DNA from 3 places in the Thermostichus sp. OS-CIW-31 genome. Region 3 is predicted to be linked to each of the others. Evidence: riboswitches for the same ligand, from Rfam matches in the RefSeq annotation. Region 3 holds a riboswitch; each other region holds the start of a gene.
The links. Region 3 has a riboswitch for cobalamin ahead of ACVWY9_RS13165 (sirohydrochlorin chelatase). Riboswitches for the same ligand answer to the same signal wherever they lie in the genome.
Positions count from the first base shown of each region.

Region 1: another riboswitch for cobalamin. It lies ahead of metE (5-methyltetrahydropteroyltriglutamate--homocysteine S-methyltransferase); the one in region 3 lies ahead of ACVWY9_RS13165 (sirohydrochlorin chelatase).
Region 2: another riboswitch for cobalamin. It lies ahead of ACVWY9_RS06500 (TonB-dependent receptor plug domain-containing protein); the one in region 3 lies ahead of ACVWY9_RS13165 (sirohydrochlorin chelatase).

Region 1 is NZ_JBSSDA010000011.1:22,365-30,129, forward strand. It holds gene ACVWY9_RS08025 (ABC transporter ATP-binding protein) at 1-462, opposite strand, end outside; gene ACVWY9_RS08030 (ABC transporter ATP-binding protein) at 449-1,378, opposite strand; gene ACVWY9_RS08035 (ABC transporter permease) at 1,383-2,276, opposite strand; gene ACVWY9_RS08040 (ABC transporter permease) at 2,273-3,274, opposite strand; gene ACVWY9_RS08045 (ABC transporter substrate-binding protein) at 3,259-4,884, opposite strand; cobalamin riboswitch at 5,133-5,337, shown strand; gene metE (5-methyltetrahydropteroyltriglutamate--homocysteine S-methyltransferase) at 5,794-7,765, shown strand, end outside.
Region 2 is NZ_JBSSDA010000008.1:51,815-59,579, reverse strand. It holds gene aroA (3-phosphoshikimate 1-carboxyvinyltransferase) at 1-643, opposite strand, end outside; gene rsmH (16S rRNA (cytosine(1402)-N(4))-methyltransferase RsmH) at 878-1,789, shown strand; gene ACVWY9_RS06505 (hypothetical protein) at 1,966-2,490, shown strand; cobalamin riboswitch at 3,112-3,264, shown strand; gene ACVWY9_RS06500 (TonB-dependent receptor plug domain-containing protein) at 3,307-5,277, shown strand; gene ACVWY9_RS06495 (DUF1636 domain-containing protein) at 5,406-5,813, shown strand; gene ACVWY9_RS06490 ((2Fe-2S) ferredoxin domain-containing protein) at 5,825-6,694, shown strand; gene ACVWY9_RS06485 (hypothetical protein) at 6,938-7,345, shown strand; gene ACVWY9_RS06480 (ArsA family ATPase) at 7,468-7,765, shown strand, end outside.
Region 3 is NZ_JBSSDA010000029.1:15,033-22,797, forward strand. It holds gene ACVWY9_RS13160 (heavy metal translocating P-type ATPase) at 1-2,159, shown strand, start outside; cobalamin riboswitch at 2,287-2,422, shown strand; gene ACVWY9_RS13165 (sirohydrochlorin chelatase) at 2,453-3,496, shown strand; gene ACVWY9_RS13170 (hypothetical protein) at 3,594-4,490, shown strand; gene ACVWY9_RS13175 (PAP/fibrillin family protein) at 4,499-5,116, opposite strand; gene ACVWY9_RS13180 (L-threonylcarbamoyladenylate synthase) at 5,172-5,885, opposite strand; gene ACVWY9_RS13185 (hypothetical protein) at 5,904-6,278, opposite strand; gene obgE (GTPase ObgE) at 6,318-7,376, opposite strand; gene ACVWY9_RS13195 (30S ribosomal protein S1) at 7,572-7,765, shown strand, end outside.

The DNA of each region.
Region 1 (7,765 bases), on a different contig from region 3:
GAGCATGGCTGTCATCTCATCTGCAATCAAATAGCGAGTTTGTGGGTTGAGAACCCGGGCGATGACAACCCGCTGCAATTCTCCCCCGCTTAGCTCATGGGGATAGCGGTTGAGCCAACTGGGGGAAATGCCTAAGGTGTGGAGAACCTCTGGCTGGGGAGGAGGCCCTTCCCGCAAGACCTGAGCTATGCGCCAGTGGGGGTTAACGGCCTGCTCTGGATGTTGAAAGACAAGCTGCACTGGGCAGTACCCTCGCCGAGGCAAAGGCTGCCCTGTCACACTCACCCGACCTTGGCTGGGGGTAAGGTAGCCCGCCAGCAACTTGGCCAGAGTAGTTTTGCCAAAACCAGAGGGAGCCATCAGCCCTACGACTTCCCCAAGTTCTACTTGAAGGGTCTGATCTTGCACCACCCAAGGCAGATGCCGTCCATAGCGAAACCAGAGATGCTCACCCTTGAGCATGGATACACCTCACCCAACCTCCTCCAACCGCCCGCAGAGGCGGACGCTCAGCTCGACAGATTTCACTTGCCCAGGGGCAGCGATCCCCAAACAAACAACCCGCAGGCAGTGCCTCAGGGTCAGGCTGGTTGCCCGGCAGGGGAGCAAACTCATTTTGGGGCAGGGATCGCCACAGAGCTTGAGTGTAGGGGTGGCGCAAGTTTCCCCTTTCGAAATCCTGAGCCGAGGCCAACTCGACTGTAGTGCCCGCATAGAAGACTGCCACTCGATCTGCCACCGACAACGCCGCCTGAATATCGTGTGTAATCAACATAACGCCTCGGCCCTCCTGGGCCAGCTCCCGCAGATGGGCAAGGGTCTCAGCCACCACCTCCGCGTCCAAGCCTGGCGTAGGCTCGTCGGCTATCACCAGCTTGGCTCTGCTAACTGCCGCCGTCGATACCAGCACCCGCCGTGCCATGCCTCCGGAGAGCTGGAAAGGGTAGAGGCCCTCTGTTCCCGGCGGCAAGCTATAGCGGGCAAAGATGCGGCTCACTGCTCTACGGGCCTCGCCTTGGGAGGCACCGCTGAGCCGAGCTACCCGCTGTACCTGGGATCCTACTTGCATGAGGGGATCCAGGTAGTCCACAGACTGGGGGATGAGAGCAATGGCCTTGCCGCGCAGTTGCCTACACCGCTCAGGGGTCAAGGGCTGCCCCTGAAATAGGAGAGTACCGCGCAGGGTAGCGTTCTCTGGCAAAAGACCCAAGAGGGCATGGGCCAGCAAACTTTTGCCCGATCCGCTGGCCCCCACCACTGCCACCACCTCCCCTGCCTTAACCTCCAGATCCAGATCTGTAATCACCTGAAGGTAGCGGCGGCGCAGCCCCCGCTCGTATCGGCTGAACCTAATGTTTAGGCCGGAGACCACCAACATTTCCCTACTCCTGAGCCGTACGCGGATTGAGAAGGGCCTGCAGGTTTTCTCCCAGCCAGTCAAAAGCCTTGACCGACAGCAGCAGCAGCAGTCCAGGCATAACCCCCAGCCACCAGTAGCCGGTGGAGAGGTGGCGCATGGATTCGGCCAGAATAATGCCGATGGCCGGTAGGTGCGGCGAAATACCTACCCCAATGAATGAGAGGGCTGCTTCGTGCAAAATGGCGTGGGGAAACAGCAGAATAAGTCCCACTAGGAGCTGGGGCAAAATGTGAGGCATCATATGGTAGCGGGCAACCCAGAGGGAAGAGCGGCCCAGTCGGTAAGAACTCTGGACATAGTCAGAACTGCTGACCTGTAACACCTCGGCCCGCACCAGGCGCGCTAGGCTGGGCCAGTGGGTGAGGGCAACGGCAACAATGACTCCCCGAACTCCGCCGCCGACAGCAAAAGCTATAAGGATCTGCACCACCAGGTGAGGCAGGCTGAAACATAGGTCAATCATCCAGCAGATCGAGGCATCCACCCAGCCTCCCACCGTGCCACCCACCAAACCCAAAACAGCGGCGATCACCACGCTGACGGCGGCAGCCAGCATGCCTACCCACAGACTAAGGGACATCCCGTGCAAGGATCGGGCCAGCATATCCCGCCCCAGCCAGTCGGTGCCGAAGGGATGGGCCAGGGAAGGAGGCTGATTCCGCTGAGTTAGGTTCGGGCTCAGTCCGGTATCGCCGATAAGCCCAGCGCTGCAGAGGATAGACACCAAAAAAAAAGCACACAGTCCAATTGCCCACAGAGTCTGCCGCCTGCGCTCTCCTTTAACAGAGGACTCTGAGAATTTCATCCCCCCATCGGCATCAGCAGCAGCAACACGAGGCGATGCAAAAGGGATCATCCTATCCTCCCGCCAAGGCGAATGCGTGGATCGACAATCTGGTAGGACAGGTCAGCTAGGGTATTGCCGGCATAGACAAACAAGGCGCTGAAAAACACAATGCCCACCAACAGAGGCACATCACTGCGCAAAGCTGCCTGTACCGTTGCTTGTCCCAGTCCTGGATAAGCAAACACCTGTTCCACTAACACTGAGCCACCAAACAGTTCCCCAAAGGAGGCAAATTGCAGCGTCAGCGCAGGCAGCAAGATATTCCGCAAGCCGTGGTACCACAGGATCCCAGCCAGGCTTTCCCCCTGGGCACGAGCAAACAGCACATAGTTGCTGTGCAACACGTCAATGAGCTTCTGACGAGTGTGCAAGGTGATGTTGGCAACGCCGATGAAAGTTAGGGTGAAAGCAGGCAAGAGCAAGTGGTGTAAGCGCTGCCAAAAAGTCACCTCCTCCGCCAACGCGCCAGGTGGCGCGGCGCAACAGATAGGTGTTAGACCCAGCTCTACCGAAAACGCGATCAAGAGTAGCAGCGCCACCCAGAAAGGGGGAGAAGAGGCGAGGGTGTAGGCGTAAAGACGAATACCGCGGTCAACCCAAGTGCCCTGAAACGCTGCGTCCAAAACCCCCAACCCCACTCCCAGGAAACCGGAAAGCAGCCAGGCAATTGCCAGTAAGGGCAGCGATAGCTCAAACCGCTGTTGAATGACCTGCACCACTGGCTGATTGAACACCATTGAGGTGCCCCAGTTGCCTTGAACCATCTGCCCAAGCCAGTTCCCAAAGCGAAGCAGCATGGGCTGATCCAGCCCCCAACGCTGGGCAATCAGGTCTCGTTGGGCTGGGCTGATCTGCAGCATGTCGGCCCCTACATAGGCTTGTACGGGATCAACAGGGGAGAAGCTGAGCAGGGCAAACGTCAGGACTGCCACAGCCGCCAGCAGCAACCCCAGCCGAGTCAGCTTATAAGCCAGAAACAGCAGAACTGACCTCAGTTGCACGTCCATTTCCAACGGGTGATGTTGGCTGTGATTGGCCAACCATGGCCATGAGGCTGTACCTGCGGCTGGCCTATATCCAAGCACTCGTGGACAAAGTAGGTATGATCCAGGTTTACCAACCAAGCCCAGGCTGCATCTCCTTTGGCAGTAAAGCCTTGCTTTCCATCCCACTGGGCTGCCCGCCAGAAGGGGATAGCTTCAGCTTCAGAGGGGGCCTCCATAGCCAGATCCAGCATTCGATCCACAAACGGGTTGGCATAGTAGCCGGCATTGAAAAATCCCCCCTGGGCCGCTTTGCTGTGGTAGAGGTTGTACACCTCAGTTGGGTCATGGCTGCCCCAGCCAAACAGCACCACGTTGCTGTGCATGAGCGGAGTGATGTCATCCCAACTTTTGCCCTCGACATTGAATCGGATGCCCACAGGCCGCAGCATTTCTGCAACAGCTAGGGCCAGGGCTTGGCGAATACTGTCGTTGGCCGGGTAGAGCACGGTGAACTCAGCCCGCAGCCCGTTTTTTTCCACTACCCCATCCCCATCTTTATCGCTCCAGCCTCCCTCAGCTAGAATCTGACGGGCCAGGTCTGGATTGTTGTCCTCAATCTTGGCGGTCGGCTCTTCCCAGGGCAAACCGCTGACTGGGCCATAGGCAGGGGATCCGTAGCCTTCTAGGACTCCATCCACCAGCGCCTGTCGGTCAATGGCGAAGTTGACCGCCTTGCGAATCGCCAAGTCAGAAGTCACATCGTTGCCGATGGGGTATCCCTTTGGGGTTGTCGCACCGGTTTTAGGGGGAAAGGGGAACATCAGCCCTCGGTTATCCACACTGGGAATGGCGTGAAGCTTCATGCCCTCAACAGTTTGCTTAGCCAAAGACTGAGGCACGCTAACCACGTGTACCTGTCCGGCTCGGGCTGCTGCAAAGGCTGCATCCTCCTCCAGGAAAAGGAAAACCAGCCGCCGAATGCCAGGAGTCTGGCCGTAATATAAGGGATTTGCCTCCACAATCAGTTGTTGCCCCTCATCCCACTGCACCAGTCGGTAGGGGCCAGAGCCAATGGGTTTGCGAGCATAATCAGGCCCGTGGGCATGTTGAGGCACGATACCCAAGGTGATAAGGCGGTTGACAAAAGTACTTTGGGGTTTTTGCAGCCGCAGCTCCACCGTATGAGTGTCGATAGCTACTGCTTCCTTTAGGGCGGTTAGGTCGACCAGACCACCACTCCGAGCTGCTTGGTTAAAGGTGTAAGCCACGTCCGCTGCTGTGACAGGTTTTCCATCGGAGAAGACTGCATCCTTTCGTAGGGTTACCGTCCAGGTTAGGCCATCTTGGCTGACAGTGTAGCCAGTCGCCAGGTCGTTTACAATCTCAAGGTTCTCGTCCCGCCGCAGCAGAGTGCTTTGGAACAAAGGCGAACCGTAACGTCCCCAGCCCAGGGTGGGATCAAATCCTTCTTCCCTTTCCCCTCCAATGGCCAGCACGATTTGATCGCTGGATCCTGCTAGCTTTGGATCGAAAGCTGTCCGCTCAGCAGCATTCTGAGCGCATCCAGCCCACATCTGGCTCAGCAAGAAGAGGCCCACAGACCACACAGTTACTTTTAAGCTTGATGCCATAGAAACCCCGATCTGTCGCTTTTTCAGCAAAGCAAAAAGGAGCAAACCCCCTTGCCTCCTGGACAAGACTTATGGCAGCTAAGCTATCACTGCCTTATCTTGAGAGCAATGCAGGGGGGGAGGATGCTTAGAGGATTCCGATGACTTCCTGCAAGACCGCTGGGTGAAAGGTGAGGTCTGGTAGCTCCAAAGGCTGCTGGCTTGGTGATGATTGAAGCACTCTACTCCCGTCTCTGAACTCCGTGATACGATGTAGCTCAGCTATCGGTTCTGACGGGGATCAGCCGCCAGAGGAAACGGGGAAAGAGCAGTGAGAATCTGCCGCTGTCCCGCAGCTGTGATCCGGTTTAGGAGAAGTTCTGCAGCAAATCTCTAGAGTCATTCGCTGCCGATCCAGATCTTGTCCCCCAAAACCGTGTCAGTCAGAATGCCCGCCGATGGTTTTTCTAAACTTCACAACATCTGCGAGGTACAGATGGTAACTGTCTTGGCTTTAGCTCGTTTCTGCTTTCGTTATCCTGAGCATTTTCCCGGCGTTGCTCCCACAAGCTTTCGGTACTCCTCAGCAGTAGAAATAAGTCCAAGAACCCAAGCAAGACTCTGAGCCAGTTGGCCGGGAGAGAGTAAATTTTGGGTGCTGTTGCACCAAGATCTATCAAGATCTACAGCCCGCCTACGCGAAGGAAAGAGTGAGATGTCAGGCTTCCTGACTTCAATTGGTGGCTGGCAAGTAGCCACTGCGATCGCTGGCTGCGTTGAGTATCTTTTTTGCGCAAAAGGCAGTGTTTTGTTGGGGTTCCAGAGGCAAGAGAGGAACAGCCGGTTTCTTCCTTGGCGGGCGGGATCCCAGTTGAGGGCGAATTGAACGCAGGAAAATTAGAAAACTCAGTATTTGGGATGGCACACAACATGACTGCACAAACCATGACATTGGGGTATGCCCGCATGGGCAAGCGCCGCGAGCTCAAAAAAGCTTTGGAAGGCTTTTGGAGTGGTGCCCTAGGGTCAGAGGCTCTGCTGGCTACCTTTTGGGATTTGGAGACTCAAGCCTGGCAGACTCAGCTACAAGCTGGGATTGATCACATTGCGGTAGGGGATCAGACTCTCTACGACCATGTACTGGACTGGGCCACCTGGCTGGGGCTGATCCCCTCTCGGTTCCGAGGCCTGTCGGGTTTAGACCGCTACTTTGCCATGGCGCGGGGGCGGGAGGGCCTGCCGGCTTTGGAAATGACCAAGTGGTTTGACACCAACTACCACTACTTGGTACCCGAAATTGAGCCGGAAGCCGATCCCAGTCCTAACTTTGGGGATTTTTTGGAAAGAGTTCGGCGGGCCCAAGGGATCCTAGGGGAGCGCACCAGCCCCGTTGTCCTCAGTCCAGTGACTTTGCTCTGCCTTAGCCAGCGATCTGGGGATCTGCGGGCGGACTTGGAAAAGCTCCTTCCTCTGTACCGGGATCTCCTCCAGGAGTTAAAACAGCTGGGGATCCCAGAAGTCCAGATTCACGATCCCATTTTGGTTACCAGCCAGGGAAGTGGCCTGCGGGAAGCTGTGGAAATGAGCTACCGCCAGTTGGCAACCGCCGGGATCCCTGTCCACTTGGTCACCTACTTCGATGACCTGGGGGAGACTTACCCCTGGGTGGTGCAACTGCCGGTGGCCGGCATTAGCCTTGACTTTACCCGTGGCCACACCCTGGATCTGGTAAGAACCTATGGCTTTCCGGCTGACCAGATCCTAGGTGCTGGCGTAGTGGACGCTCGGAATGTCTGGAAGGTTCAGCCTGAGACCGTCTTGGCCAGCCTGCGGGAGCTGCAGGGGGTAGCTCCCAACCTACGGGTGCAGCCTTCCGCTTCGTTGCAATTTGTGCCCCACGACGCTGCTCTGGAAGCCCAGTTGCCGGAACCCCTCAGAAATGTCCTCAGCTTTGCCGAACAGAAGCTGGCCGAAGTAGCTCTCCTGGCGCGAGCCCTCAACGGCGAAGACACTGCTGCCCAGCAGGCGGAAATCCAGCAGCAATGGCAGAGCTTTGCGCAGTTTAGCCCCCCCAACCCCCAAGTGCGCCAGGCTTTGGCCAACCTCAAGCTCCAGGACTTCGAGCGATTCCTGCCCTACGAGCAGCGCCTAAGTCGGCAGGTTCAGCTACCACCTTTGCCCACCACCACCATTGGCTCCTTCCCCCAAACTCCAGAGGTGCGGCAGTGGCGAGCTAAGTACAAAAGAGGGGAGGTTTCGCAGGCGGAGTACGAAGCAGCCATTGACGCTGAGATTGCCAAGTGCATCCGCATTCAAGAAGAGATTGGCCTGGATGTGTTGGTGCATGGGGAATTTGAGCGCACCGACATGGTGGAGTACTTTGCCCAGAAGCTGGAAGGCTTTGCCTTCACTGAACACGGCTGGGTGCAGAGTTACGGCAGCCGCTGCGTGCGCCCTCCCATTCTCTACGGCGACGTGGTTCGCCCCCAACCCATGACAGTGCGGGAATTCCAAGTAGCCCAGTCCCACACCCAAAAGCCGGTGAAAGGCATGCTCACGGGGCCAGTGACTATGCTCAACTGGTCCTTTCCCCGTGTTGATATTCCCCGGCGGGAGCAGGCTTTGCAGATTGCCCTGGCCTTGAGAGCCGAAGTGGCAGATCTGGAAGCGGCTGGAGCGGTGATGGTGCAAGTGGATGAGCCGGCACTGCGGGAGGGGCTACCTCTGAAAAAAGAACGCTGGCCAGAATACCTCAGCTGGGCAGTGGATGCCTTTCGCCTAGCTACCGGCGGGGCCAAGCCGGAAACCCAGATTCACACCCACATGTGCTACTCAGAGTTTGGGGACATCATCGAGCACATTGAGCGGCTGGATGCCGACGTGCTTTCCATTGAAAACAGCC
Region 2 (7,765 bases), on a different contig from region 3:
CCCCGAAGGCCCGCAACATCCGTTCCGAGTGGTCCCGAGAGAGAGCCGGCTCGGTGACTTGGGTGGTGCCTTCCGCCAGCAGACCCGCCAGCAAGAGGCAGGATTTCACCTGCGCCGAAGCCACCGGGGAGCGATGGTGAATGCCCTTGAGGGATCCCCCTTGTACGGCCAAAGGTGCCAACGTCCCACCGGCCCGTCCCCAAATGCTGGCCCCCATCTGCCGCAGCGGTTCTACCACCCGTCCCATGGGCCGCGAGCGCAGGGAGCGATCGCCGGTGACGGCAAAAAAGCGCCCGGCCTGGCCAGCCAGGATCCCCAGCATCAGGCGCAAGGTGGTGCCGGAGTTACCTGCATCCAACACGTCTGCCGGTTCTTGCAGCCGGCCCAGGCCAACCCCCCGAATGCGAACACACTCGCTGTTAAGCTCCGAAATATCTGCCCCCAGCGCCCGAAAACAGGCTGCCGTACTGCGGGGATCCTCTCCCAGCAACAGCCCTTGGATGGTGGTTTCTCCTTCGGCCAGGGATCCCAGCATCAGGGCGCGGTGGGAAATGGACTTGTCGCCGGGGATGCTCACTTGGCCGCGCAGGCCCTTGGCCGGCGAGAGGGTCAAGATATCAGTAGCAGAAGAGTGAGTCAACACAGCAACCCTGACGGCAGACTTGGCAAAAGCAGGAGCAGTCTCATCATACTCAGAGCGGGACTCGCGCCCCAGAGATTTTGCCGGGGATCCCAAGACAGCCTGTCTTTTGACGGCAACCCCTCTTTTCCCAGAGGATCACCTTAACAACATGGATTCCTCGGTCGGGGCCTGGCCTCGGCCTTTTTTTTGCAGATACTGAACTTTGTAGCAGCAGAAATAGAACCCCCGCAAACCGTGCTTGGCGAGGTGTATCAACACGACTCTGTTTTGACCGAGGAGGTGATGGCCTACCTGCAACCCCAGGGGGGCGGCACTTTTCTGGATGTGACGTTGGGAGGGGGTGGGCACAGCTTGGCGCTGCTGCGGGGGGGAGCTGCCCGAGTGGTGGGGTTGGATCGGGATCCGGCGGCTCTGCAGGCGGCGCAAGCGCGTTTTGCAGCAGAAGGGATCCCCAGTAGTCGCATCCAACTGTGGCACCTCAATTTTGCCGATTTCGATCTGCAGCAGCACGGCTTTCGGGATGAGCAGGGGCAGGGGATCCCCTTCGATGGCATCGTGGCCGACTTGGGGGTGAGTTCGCCGCAACTGGACTGCCCTGAGCGGGGATTTAGCTTTCGCGGAGAGGGGCCGCTGGATATGCGCATGGATCCCAGTGCCGCTCAGGAAACCGCTGCCGATTGGGTTAATCATCGCCCGGTCGAAGAGTTGATCGAGATTTTCACCCGTTACGGCGAAGAGCGATTTGCCCGCCGCATTGCCCATCACATCGAGCAGGCTCGTCCCCTCGCCACAACTACCCAGTTGGCCCAGGTGGTTTGGCAGGCGGTACCTCCGGCAGCTCGGCGAGGCCGCATCCACCCGGCCACCCGCGTCTTTCAGGCGTTGCGCATTGCCGTGAACCGAGAACTGGAGGCTTTAGAAACCTTGCTGGCCCAAGCCCCCACTTGGTTGAAACCCGGCGGCAGGTTGGCCGTAATCAGCTTCCATAGCCTTGAAGATCGCCTGGTGAAATGGGCCTTTCGCAGGGATCCCCGTTGGCAGGTGCTCACCCCCAAGCCCTTGTCCCCTTCCGAACTGGAACGGCAACGCAATCCACGGGCCCGCTCTGCCAAACTGCGAGTGGCTGCCCGCAGCAGTCAGATGTAGGTTTAGGTTGGTTCTCCCGCTCTCAAGAGATCGGCTACCGTGAAGCGGACAGCTGTCCTGCTGAGGCCGGGAATCGGGAGAAGGGGGTTGCTGTTGGGGGGCGCGGGGAACTAGGGTGAAGCGGAACCGGCAGTCCTGCACCGTCGGATCCCTTGGTGTGTGTGAGGTTAAGCCCTATGGTTAGCCAGCCTTTGAACGCAGGTCTTGATCGTCCCAAAAGCCCTCGTCGCCACAGACAGCCTTCTGCTCTGAGCCGACCCCTCTCCGGTACAGTTCAGGCCAGCCGCACCCAACCTTTGAATTTGAAGTTGAAATCAGCCCATCCTCGCAGCCAACATTCGGCTTGGGCAGAACACCTAGGCTGGTGGAAGCAAATCTCCACAGGGATGGCTATCCTCTCCGGGGTTTCAGTGTTGAGCCTTTACAGTTGGACTGTGCATACCCAAAGCCGGTGGAGCCAGCGTTACCAGGTGTGGCAGCAGATGCAGCGCAACGAACGACAGTTTCTGCTGACTCAAGAATCCATTGCCAATTCTCTGCGGGAAATTGCCGACCGCTCCGAAATGGTGCCGCTGGTACCGGATCGGATGATCGAGGTGCCGATTGCCTCTCCCAGCCAAGTTGAGCCGGATCCAGCCCACCAGGCAACGGCTTTGCCAGAAATCGAAAAAGCCCCTCTTTTCTATCCGGTTGGGTACTAAATTCATACGGATCCCGCCCATGACGGCTAGGCCAGCGTCCCCATCTTGCTTTCCCAAAAGCTGTGGGTCTTGTGAAGTCTCAGCGTATCTGATACATTTACGCTGAACACTGCTGAACATCACTGTTCAACTATGCAGCGATAGCATTCTGTTTGTTTCCAACCAGAATGGCGGTATCCCGCAAAGCTTTGAGTAGAATACCCAAAGCGCAGTTTCCGTGTCGTCTTACTACCAATTTTCTGCTTTGCTTTGGCTACCATGTTGGCAGACTCGAAAGTAAACAGAAAGATCAACTGGTAGTAATCCGTACTGAGCATATTATACATTATTTTCAGTATGGTTGAGCTTATTATTGACTAGAGTCATGCTCTGTTCTCTAAAAGGCTAAGGGATCCCTGGGCCTCAGGATCTGGAATAGTAGTGGGCTACTCTTTAACTGCTTACAAAGCAAAGAAGAAGTCTGGCCCAGGTTTTCTAAGTTGGTGGGATGTGGCCCATCCAAAGCCCTGGGATTGCCGTTGGGATCCTGTTCACCCCTGGAGATGACATCCCCCCTGGCAGGATAGGAACTCCAGAGCAGGGGATGTATGATGCCTAGCACGGCTTTTTCGGAGCAATCGCAGAGAAAGCTGTACCGACAGGTTGTCCTGGGGATCAGCCAGGGCATGTAAAGGGGAAAGTCCGGTGCAAATCCGGCGCTGTGCCGCAACTGTGATGGGCTTGGGCTAGACCCATGCCCTCAGTCAGGATGCCCGCCTGCGGTTCTGGCTCGCATTTCTTCCGCGTCGCACGGAATCAGGAGCTTCAAGAAAGAAAATGAATCCCATTCTAGGTCTCAGCCTGGCGCTGGGGGGTCTTGTTTTGGGGATCCCAGCGTGGGCGCAGCCGGCAGCTTCCCCGCCCTCAGCTCAAGAGGTTTTGGAAACCGGTGTTAGCGCCGAGATTTTAAATCAACCCGTCACCACACCTTTTCGCCGTCCTGGTTTGCTGCGGGATTCTTCCCGCCCGGTTTACGTCATTACCCGCCAGCAAATTCGAGAGCAAGGGGCAAGAACCGTTCAGGAGGCCCTGCGCTACCTGCCCGGGATCCTCAGCGACGGCACGGCGGGAACCCAGTTGGGAGCCCTTAGCTCCCAGTTTATGCGGGGAGGACGAACGGCCCAGGTGTTGGTGCTGTTGGATGGCCGCCCCATTAACGACCTGGGCTTTTTTGGCGGGTTCGATCTGTCTCAGATCACTACAGATGTGGTCGAGCGTATTGAGATCTCTCCAGGTGGGGGCTCCACCTTATACGGCTCCGATGCCGTTGGCGGGGTCATCAACATCGTAACCCTGGAGCCAAAGCCGGGATCCGAGACCGTGCTGGAAGCGGCTATCGGCAGCTACGGCCTCAATGAGCAAGGGATCCAGAACCGCGGCCAGGTGCAGGATCTGGGCTGGGTGGTCAGCTATCGCCGTCTGCAGAGCAACAACGACTTTCCTTTTGAAATTAGGCGTTTGGGCAAAGCAGGCAGGCGGGAGAACTCGGCAGTGGAGTACCACAACCTACAAGCCAAACTCACCTGGCAACTGGCAGAAGGCCAGGTCCTAACAGGAAATGCCCTTTATCTCAATAAAGCGTTTCAGGTGCCCGGCAGCACCGAGTTTCCCTCCCCCGATGCAGGGCAAAACACCAACGACCTGCTGTTAGATCTCAGTTGGCTGTGGGATCAAGAGAGGGGATCCCTGCAAGCCAGGGTATTTTTTGACGACCTCAACTATCGCTTCAGCGCCCCACAAAGCCAGGGATCCCGGGATGAGATCCTGCGAACGGGGTGGGGATCCCAACTGCAATACACCTGGAAGGCTGCTGAAAACCTGGAGCTTACTCTAGGAGCAGACTACCGATCCATTTCAGCTCGCAACACCACCTTCTCCTTTGCCAGGGGATCCACCAACGTCAACTATGACAATACTGTGAATCAGGGGGCATTCTTCGCCCGCCTGGATTACAGGCCACAGCCCAACTTTTATCTCAACTTAGGTGTTCGCCAAGATTCGAGCAATCTGGTCAACGGTTCGGCCACCTCTCCTGCCGCAGGGATCCGCTGGGTTTTGGCAGAAGGCACCACCCTGAGGGCCAATTATGCCGGCAGCTTTCGCACCCCCTTGATCTCAAACCTGTTCTTTCGGCTGCGCGGCTTTTTTGAAGTCGACGGCAACCCCAATTTGCGACCGGAGCGGGGAGAGAGTTTTGACATTGGCCTGGATCAGGCTTTGGGAGATTTTGGCCTACTGCGCTTGACCTTTGCCCATAACCGCATCCGCGATGGCATTACCTTTGTCAGCACTGGCCCGCGCAGGGGAACCTACGAAAACATTGAGCTCGTGGAATACACGGGCTTGGAAGCAGCCCTGGATTTGCGATTGGGGGAAAACTGGACTCTTTTTGCCAACTACACCCTGAACGATCCCATCATCCGCTCGGCGCTGGATCCCAAAGCGGTTGGCAAACAGCTAGCCTTCGTGGGAGCAGACAGCTTCAACCTGGGCCTGAGCTACCGCGATGCAGAGGATCGGTATGCCTCAGTTTTCCTGCATCACATTGGCACTTTCTTTACCAACAACGCCAATACCCAATCTCTGCCCGGCTACACCAACCTGGCTCTGCGGGGAGGGATCCCGGTAGCAGAAAATCTCGCTCTAGAAGTGGGGGTTGATAACCTGCTGGATGAGCAATATGAGGTTTTCCCCGGCTACCCCGGAGTGGGTCGCACCGTTCGGCTTAATTTAAGGGGCCAATTTTAGAGCGACTTGAGGCTGACTTTTAGCTGTCTAACTCACTGCTGAATCCTTGGCCAAGACATTGAGATCGTCTTTGCCTCTTCTCACACCCTTTGCTTGGACAGAAACCTATGACTATATCAAGGAGCACCATGTCTCGATCAACTTCCCAGTTGCCCATCCAAGCTGGCAGCGCTGCCCAGCAACCCAGCAGCCATTGTCTTTGGGTTTGTGTCACTTGCGGATCTCGGTGGGTTAACGGCCAAAAAGAAGGGATTAGCAAGGGAGAAATGCTGCTGTCTGCCCTGCAATCTCAAACCCTCAATCCTCAACTGACCCTGAAGCCGGTTGCCTGTATGAGCGGCTGCAGCCATGCTTGTGTCGTTGCGTTGGCAGCACCTCAAAAGATGACCTATGTTTTTGGAGATCTCGATCCAAAAGATGTGGATCTCATTCTGCAGACAGCAGAGCTCTACCTCACCAAGTCAGATGGGATCCTACCCTGGGCCGAGCGCCCTCTCAAAAAAGGGGTGATTGCTCGTATTCCACCACTGCACTGAGGAGCTTTCTCATGGCCACTTTTACCCCCTGGATAACCCCCCTCCATCAAGCTTGGCAGGAAGTTTCTCTGACGGGTTGGACAACCCTTTATGAAGGGATCCCTGCCCACATCGACTGCTTGGGGCCGTTGCTCTACGAGCTGTTTCAAGAGCACTGGGCCGAGATCCAGGTGGGCCATGTGGCGGAAGGCGGGGTGCTGGAGCTGGCTTTCAAGAAACCTCCAGCTTTGTGCGTGCTCTACGATGGCTATCTAACCGTTGCCACCGAAACTTGGCACCTGCATTTGTGCCTGGAGGAGCACCAAGGCGGCCCCCATCGCAAGACCCCACCCGAGCTGCGCCGCAAAAGATTGGTTAGCCGTGCTGCTCTCTACCGGCGCCTCAATCCCCAAGGTCAGCCCCGCATGTGGGGGATCCAATTCTGGAATGGAGCAGAAGAGTCTTTGCTGCAGATTTTTCTGCCCAGCCCCTTTTTGGGTCCAGAGGAAGACTACCTGCCGGAAGGCAAAGCAGATTACCAAAAGCTTTCTCTTTACGAGCGCATCCGCGCCATCTATGTGCAGGGGAAAGAGCGGATCCCCTATGAGGATAACCCTCTTAAACGTCCCTACCTTGCTGTTTGTCGTTCCAGCCGTTGTTATCCTTCCCGCAACTACCAACCGGTTGTAGAAGCTCTGGAATCCGCCCTTCGAGAAGCCAACCTAGACGTACAGGTTATCACCTCAGGCTGCTTGGAAGTTTGCCAACAGGGGCCGGTGGTTTTTTACTCCGGAGATTGCACCTGGTACAAGCGGGTTACTCCCCAAGTAGCTCGACAAATTGTTTTTGAGCATTTGCTTAATGGCTGTCCTCTGAAAGACCACCTTTTTCCAGGAGATTAAAGCATGATTGGCCTGCAATCGAGTGCTCAACCTATCCCCATTCCCAGCTCTCGCCGCTTAATCCCAGCCCCACTTTGGATACAAGCTGCTCAAGATTTGGCCCGAGGCTGGTTCTGGCCCAGCTTGTTTACCACCGTCGGCTGTCTCAGCAATATTGCTTATACATGTACCCTTCCTTTTGTAACTGTTGGTATTGTTGCAGGCACAACTTTAACCCGCCAAAGGGCAGCCATTAGTGCTTTGATGATTTGGCTGGCCAACCAAATCTTTGGCTACACCTGGCACAACTATCCCCGCACTCCCGATTCGTTTGCCTGGGGGTTGGTGCTGGGGATCGGCACGGTGGGGATTGCTCTTGCTGGCGGTTACCGACCTCTGTTTTCTCAGTCCAAGCCGCTTCGGCCAAGGCAACTGCTGCTGAACTATCTCTGGATCCCGGCCATGCTCATCTTGGGGTTTCTGGCTTTTGAAGGGCTGATTTTGGCAGCCGGCCTGGTTTTGGGGGGAACGGAGGGCCTGACCCTGCCCATCCTGGGCAAAATCTGGTTGCACAACTGGCTGTGGACAGGACTTTGGATTGGGATCCACGCGCTGCTGGTGTGGGACAGAGGACGTCGCCGGGTGTGGCTGGGAGAGGGGAAACTGCGGTGAGCTGCTCCCGTACAAGCTCTTCCCATCCCGTCAGCGGTGCGGAGTACCTTTGCAGTGATCTGGAACATCCCCAAGAGGGATCCAGGCCAAAATAGGGGCGACCTATGTGGGAGGGGATCCCTTTGCAACTCAGTCGCGTTAACAGTGAGGAGCATTCCTGCCATCCTCTGCTCTTGGCTTCCCAACGCCTCTTGCTGTTCAGCGGCAAGGGAGGAGTGGGCAAAACAACCTTGACCTGCGCGCTGGCTCGCCAACTGGCCCAGGTGGATCCCCAGCGCCGTCTGCTCCTGATGTCCACAGATCCCGCCCACTCGTTGGGGGACGTGCTGCAAATCTCGGTTACGGATGTGGCCCAACCCTTGCCGGATCGCCCCAATTTACAGGTGCGGGCTTTGCAAGCGGAGATTTTGCTGCGGTCTT
Region 3 (7,765 bases):
TGAATTTTGCCAGTGAGCAGGCCACCGTCAAAGGGGATCCCCGGCTGGTGGATCCGCAGGCGCTGATTCGGGCGGTGGAGCGGGCGGGGTATCGGGCGCGCCTTATCCAGGAGGATTGGCAGCTGGACGATCCGACAGACCCAGAGCGGATCGCCCAACGGGCCGCAGAACGGGAATTGAAGCTGAAGGTGGCGATGGGGGTGGGCATCAGCACGGTGCTGGTGATCGGATCCCTGCCGATGATGCTGGGAATGGAAATCCCGGGCTTTCCCATGTGGCTGCACAATCCTGGGTTGCAGTTGCTGCTGACGGCTCCGGTGCAGTTTTGGGTGGGCAGGCATTTTTACCGGGGAGCCTGGGCTGCTTGGCAACGGCGTTCAGCGGATATGAACACGCTGGTGGCCTTGGGGACGAGCGCGGCTTTTTTCTATTCTGTTTTCCCAACGGTTTTCCCCGACTATTTTCACCGGCAAGGACTGCACCCGGATGTCTATTATGAGGTGTCGGCGGTGGTCACCACCCTGATTCTGGTGGGCAAGTGGATGGAGCAACGGGCTAAGGGGCAAACCTCCGAAGCCATTCGCAAGCTGATCGGGCTGCAACCGAAAACGGCAAGGGTAATTCGCCATGGGGTGGAGCAGGATATTCCGATTCGGGAAGTGCAGGTGGGGGATCGGATCCGAGTGCGCCCCGGAGAGAAGGTGCCGGTGGATGGGGTCATTCTAGAGGGATCCTCCACCCTCGACGAGTCCATGGTGACCGGCGAGAGCCTGCCTGTACTCAAGTCGGCGGGGGATGAGGTGATTGGGGCAACGCTGAATCAGACGGGCAGCTTTGTGATGGAGGCGCGGCGGGTGGGCAAAGACACGGTTCTGGCCCAGATCGTGCGCCTGGTGCAGGAAGCCCAGGGATCCAAAGCTCCGATTCAACAGTTGGCGGATCGGGTCACCTCCTGGTTTGTGCCGGCGGTGATTGGGGTGGCAGTTCTAACTTTTGTGCTCTGGTGGGTGCTGGCCGATAACCCGACACTGGCCTTGGTGAACACAATTGGGGTGCTGATCATCGCCTGCCCTTGCGCGCTGGGGTTGGCGACCCCCACCTCGATCCTGGTGGCCACGGGACGAGGGGCAGAATTGGGGATCCTGGTGAAAAGTGCCGACAGCCTGGAATTGGCCCACCACTTGCGCACGGTGGTCTTGGACAAAACTGGCACCCTGACTGAAGGTCGCCCTACCGTCACCGATATTTGGGCTAATGGCTCCTCTCCCCTGACGGTGTTGCGCCTGGCAGCGGCAGTGGAGCGGCACTCGGAACACCCTTTGGCCCAGGCGGTGGTGCAGAAAGCCGAAGCCGAAAAAATTGTGATCCCTCCTGCCTGGCACTTTCAGGCAAGGGTAGGCAGTGGGGCAGAGGCTTGGGTGGAAGATCAGTGGATTCGCATCGGTCGGCTGAGCTGGCTACAGGAGATGGGGATCCCTTGTGATCCCTCTTGGTCAGAGCGGGTTCAGACCTGGGAAAGCCAGGGCAAAACGGTGATCGGCGTAGCCCAATCCCAGAGCCTGGCGGGGCTGTTGGCCATTGCCGATCCGCTCAAACCCACCTCTCCTGAGGCAGTGCAACACCTGCAACAGATGGGCCTAGAGGTGATCCTGCTAACCGGGGATAACCCCACCACGGCCCAAGCGGTTGCTCGGCAAGCAGGCATTCAGCGGGTAATTGCCCAAGTCCGTCCGGATCAGAAGGCAGCTTACATACGCAGCCTAAGACAACCTCGACACCGGGTGGCGATGGTGGGAGATGGCATTAACGATGCTCCGGCTCTGGCAGAAGCCGATGTGGGGATCGCCATCGGTACGGGTACGGATGTGGCGATGGCCGCCAGCGATATAACCCTCATGTCGGGGGATCTGCGGGGAGTCGCCACAGCCATTCAACTCAGCCGGGCTACCCTCAACAACATCCGCCAAAACCTCTTCTTCGCCTTTATCTACAACACGCTCGGGATCCCGATTGCTGCTGGGGCGCTCTATCCCTTCACAGGCTGGCTGCTCAACCCCATGCTGGCCGGGGCGGCAATGGCCCTGAGTTCCATTTCGGTGGTCGCCAATGCCCTGCGCCTGCGACACTTTCAGCCCCCCAAACCAGCGGGCCGGCGTTAGGCCCTCTCCCAGGGGCAAGGGGGATTAGCGCGGCAACAGTTTTGCTGCCCTTTGAGCATGAGTCTGCCGTACCGCTCATGTCTCGGGGCTATCTTCTGGCAGACAAGAACATCCCCCCCGGGAGCTTGGTGAATGGCAAGAGGCAAGCTAACTTAAAAAGCTCAGGCAGACTGGGGAAAGCGCGGTGCAAGTCCGCCACTGTGACGCAACTGTGATGGGATCCCTCCCTCAGCCAGAACACCCACCTGCCGTTGTCCTGTACCCCTTGCGATTCACAAGGAACGGAGTTTTTTGTGTTGAATACCCTCAGTGTTTCCCCTCCGCTTGCGGTTGGGCAGTCTCCTGTTGTCCCCCTGCCCCTGTTGCTCATCGGCCACGGATCCCGCGACCCTGAAGGGCGGCAAGCCTTTCTGGAGTTGGCCCAAGTCTACCAATCCCTCACTCCCCATCGACCGGTGATCCCTTGTTTTCTGGAGCTGACGGAGCCGAGTATCGCCCAAGGGATCCAGCAGTGTATTGCCCAAGGGTGGCAAGAGATTGTGGTCCTGCCGCTGCTGTTGTTTGGGGCCCGCCACAACAAGTTCGATGTGACGATGGAACTGGATCGCCTGCAGGCCCTCTATCCCCAGTTGCGCATTCGTTACGGTGGGCCGCTGGGGATCCGCATCGAGATCCTGCAACTGCTGCGAGACCGATTGGCTGCTCTGATAGCTGCCCAACCGCGGCGGATCCCAGAGGCAGAAACCGTGCTCCTATTTGTGGGTCGCGGCTCCAGCGATCCTGAGGCCAATGCCGAAGCCTGTAAACTGGCTCGGCTGCTTTGGGAAGGATCCGGGTTTGCCGCTGTGGAGACCTGCTTTATCGGCATTACCCATCCCCGCCTGCCTGTGGGGTTGGAGCGGGCCTCGTCCTGGCATCCGCGTCGGGTGATCGTGCTGCCCTACTTTCTGTTTACGGGGGTGTTGGTGAAAAAAATCGAGGCGGCAGTGGAACAACAACGACAACGACAGTCGGAAATCGACTGGCTCATGCTGCCGGAATTGGGCCTTGTGGATACGGTGCTGCACAGCCTGCAGCAACTGGAGCAGGAAGCCCTGCAGGGCCAAACCCAAATGAACTGCCACCTGTGCAAGTTTCGCCTGGCCGTGAGCGCAGAGGTCAGAGCTGGGCATACCCATCACCATCCTCACGAGCATCATCACCACCATCACGGGCACGGATCCCATCACCATCCTCATTCCCACCCTCACCACGACCACGGCCATACCCACGCAGCGGCTGGGGATCCCTGGGCCCAATTAGAGGGCTACCACCAACGGGCATGGCAGGTGCCCTGAGAGGGAAACAGAGGCTGCTGGCGGGATAAACTGAGTGCAGACAGGCCATTTTTGAACCTGGTTTTCCCGCTCTAGCGATTGTGATAACGAAAAGCCAATGACGATGTTTTCCCGCTCCTCTTGGGTCTCGGGTGCCGCTGCTGCGGGGAGCGGGATTTTCGTCTTCGCTCTGGTGGTGGGGCTGCTGGATCAGATCCTGCCCACCCTGCCCAAGGTTTCCCTCTCCCTGGCCGGGATCCCTGGGATCCTGGCTGCCGCTGGGGCCTCCTATGGGGCCTGGCGGGTGGTTCAGATGGGTCTGCAGTCGGGCTCCTGGACTGATTTTCGGGCCTCGCTGGTAGCGGCTCTGTCTCCCTTTGATCCCGCCGATTATGGCGGCAACCCTCGGCAACCCGAGGAGGATTCTCTCCCTTTGCAGTCGGTTGACGAGGATCCTCAAACCCAGATCCGCGATCGACAAATTCTTGATCAAGCTGAGCAGCAGACGGAAACTGAAACCGAAGTAAGCGAACACACTCAAGTAAGACTGCAGGGCAAGCAGCACCAGGATCAAGCTTCGCAGGCCAAGGCCCAACAGTTGCAGCCCCTACAAGAATTGTCATCACCTTCTTCCCCAAGCCCTGAGTCGGCAAAACCCACACCAGAGCCAGAGCTCAACCAAAAACTTCGCCAACTCCAGATGCAGGTCGCCACTCTGAAAATAGAACTGGAACTCCAAGAAATCCAACTGCAGCAGTTGGAGGTGAGGCGGACTCGGCTTCAGCAGCAGAAGCAGAAACTCAAGCACGTTCTGCGTCGCACGGCGTCCGAAAATCAAAGGCTGCGCTTCTTACAGGAGCAAAAAGCCCGGCAACTGGAGCAAACTCAACAGGAGCTGCAAGCTTTGCGGGAGTCCTACCGCGCCTTGCAAGTTCTACAGGAAATAGGCTTCACCCTAACCCAAAACCTATCTCACAAAATAGCCGAAACGGAACCCTCTAAGCCCTCCGGCTAGCCGAAGTCTCAACTCACCCGTTTCAGGACAAATACACTCCCCTCGCTGCCCCGGCCCATCCGCAAATCTTCATCCAAATAGGTGATATCCAGCCAGCCCGTTGGCTCGCGGCGGCGAATATCGATTTGAATAGCCGGGATCCGCTCCGGAGCCCGCTCGAGCAAATAGAGAAAACTCTCGATCTCGTAGCTCATCAAAGCTTGGGATCCGAGCACCAATCGCTCGAAAATCACCCTCACCCGGCGCTCAGATTCGGGGTAAAAGCGTGCCGATACCGCCAAGATTCCCCGTGGCACCCAAGCCCCCAGCCAGCCGGATCCCTGGATCTCCGCCACGTTGAAGACCCGTCCAGCCTTGGCCCGAATACACTGGTAGATCTCGCCGGTGGTCAAAAAAGGCAACTGTGCCAGCCGCAGCAGAGCTGTGCTCGTGGTAAATAGGGTGAGCCAGTTCCCCTCCAACCCTTCAGGAGCCGATGTTGGCTTGGGGGTGGGGTTGAGCGCTTCTAGGGCGGCAATCTGAGACAGGATCTGGGCTTGCTGCTCAGGGGAAACTTTCCGGCCCCGGTCGGTCGCCTCCAGTAGGTGCAGCAGAGCCGATTTTTGCTGAGCCAGGGCCTCAGACATGGGCACACTCCGAAGGCACTGACCCTATTTTAGAGAACGCGGGATCCCTCTGCCCTTAACCGTCTTCTCCCACCAGTTTCAGGTTCAGATCTGCCACCTGCTCATACCCCAGCCCGGCCCGCACCACCAGCGGCTCGGATCCGGTCAAATTGATTACCGTAGAGACCTTGGCCCGGCGGGGGGCATCGTCATCCAGCACCAGATCCACCTGTTTTTCCAACTGCCGCATCTCTTCAGCCGCAAAGATCCCACCCTCATCCCAGGGGTCGCTCTCCCACTCCCAGGCTTGCCCAGAACTTAAGTCCAGGGATCCGACGGGATCCCCCCCCAGCTTGGCAGAGGTGGAGACAATTGGATTGCCCAACTCTTCCAGCAAAGCCTGACAAATGGCCGAGTCGGGCACGCGGATGCCGGTGGTTTTCCGTTTGGGCTCCATCACCAACTTGGGCACCAGCTTGGTGGCCGGCAACAGAAACGTAAACGGGCCGGGGATCAGCCGCCGCATCAGCCGATAGGCCGAATCGGTTACCTGGGCATAGTGGGCAATGCGTGAGAGAGAAGGGCACAAAAAGGTAAGAGGCTTGTCGTTGGAGAGCTGCTTGATACGGCGTACCCGCTCCACTGCTTGTTTGTGGGTCACATCGCAGCCAATGGCATAGACTGTATCGGTGGGGTAAAGCATCACTGCCCCCTCCCGCAAAGCCGCCGCAATCCGCCGGATGGAACGGGTCTGGGGCTGTTGAGGATGCAGCTTAAAATACTCGGCCATCGGGCAGGTGGAAAGAGGTCAAGACTCGGAGCAGCTCCCCCCCAAAGGGTTTTCCACAAGAGGGCGGGGGGTCGGTGGCACCGACACCGGCAGGGATCCCTGAGATTCGGGCCAGTCCTTCAGTTGTTGCATCAGGGCTTGGATGTGCAGACGGGGCAGATAGGGCCAGTCGCCCGCTTCTTCCAAATCTTGAAGCACCCGATACAGAGCTTGACGGGTATTGGGCAAAGACTCCCGAAAGGCACCTTCCAGGATCGCGCGGTGCAACTCCTCCAGCAGCCGCAGGAGCATCAGCAGCTCCACACACGCTCCCGCCCTCGCCTGAGCCGCCTGTTCAACGGCCAACATGATCTGACGCAAATCCGGTGGCAGATCCTCCGCCGAGATATACATAGCCACTCGTCTCTGGGTTCTGGGAAGGCAGGGGCTTTCCTATTCTAAGATTCTTCCGCCGTGGGACTGGATGGCTCCCACAAGATCCAACTGCGCAGACTGTTGGGATCCCCGACCCAGGCACTGCCACACCCGCTGCAAGAGGGCATCCAGCCCCTGCTTGGCAATCGCAGAAATGGTCACCACCGAAGTGCCGGCAGCAGCAGACAGCCTCTGGGCGCGCTCGGCAACCTGCTGGGGATCCAGAACATCGATCTTGTTCAAAACTAGGATTTGTGGCTTATCGATTAACCCGTGGCCGTAGGCGCGCAGCTCCTGCTGAATGATCTGGTAATCCTTGACGGGATCCGCCGCCGTGCCATCCACCAAATGAATCAGTACCCTGGTACGCTCCACATGGCGCAAAAACTCGTGGCCCAGCCCCACCCCCAAGTGCGCCCCCTCGATCAACCCCGGAATATCGGCAAACACCACCCCATCTCCCGATGGATGGGGCACCACCCCCAAATTGGGCTGCAGCGTGGTGAAGGGGTAGTCAGCAATCTTGGGCCGGGCAGAGGAGACCACCGAAATCAGAGTGGACTTGCCCGCATTGGGCAGGCCGACAATGCCCACCTCGGCAATCAACTTCAGCTCCAGGCGCAGGCGCACCCGTTCTCCCGCTTCGCCCTTGGTGAATTGGCGGGGGGCGCGATTGTGGTTGCTCAAAAAATGGGCATTGCCTAAGCCGCCTTTGCCCCCACGGGCTACCAGCAATTGATCCCCTTTGCCCACCAGATCGCCCAACAATTCCCCCGTCTCCGCATTGAACACCACAGTACCGCAGGGCACCCGCACCAGCCGATCCGCACCACTGGCCCCGCTGCGATGGTTGGGCCCCCCTTTGGCCCCGTGTTCCGCCTTGATCACCGGTTGAAAGCGAAAATCCAACAGAGTTTGCAGGCCGGGATCGGCCACCAAGATCACTGAGCCGCCCCGCCCGCCATTGCCGCCGGATGGCCCCCCAGCCGGCACATACTTTTCACGGCGGAAGGCAACGATGCCATCTCCGCCATTCCCCCCTTGCACTTCAATTTCGGCTTGGTCGATAAAGTGCAATCGTTCTTCTCCCAAATCTTCTATCTTCCAGCTTGGCAAGATGCCGGGAAACTTGCCACAAAAGACGCTCCTCTAAGCTACGATGGTATTTCCCAGCCACATCCTCCCCAGGTGGGAAAGTGGAAGTGGGATCCTGCCAAACTCGATTGGCCTTCTACCCTTTATCCCGCGCAACTGATCTGTTACTGCACCCCTATGAGTCGATTCACTGCTGCCGATGTAGGTTTTACCACTGAAGACTTTGCCGCCCTTCTGGATAAGTACGACTATCACTTCAGCCCTGGCGAAATTGTGGCGGGTACAGTATTCTCGGTGGAGCCACGCGGTGCTTTGATCGATATTGGGGCCAAAACGGCTGCCTTTCTGCCGCTCCAGGAGATGTCGATTAG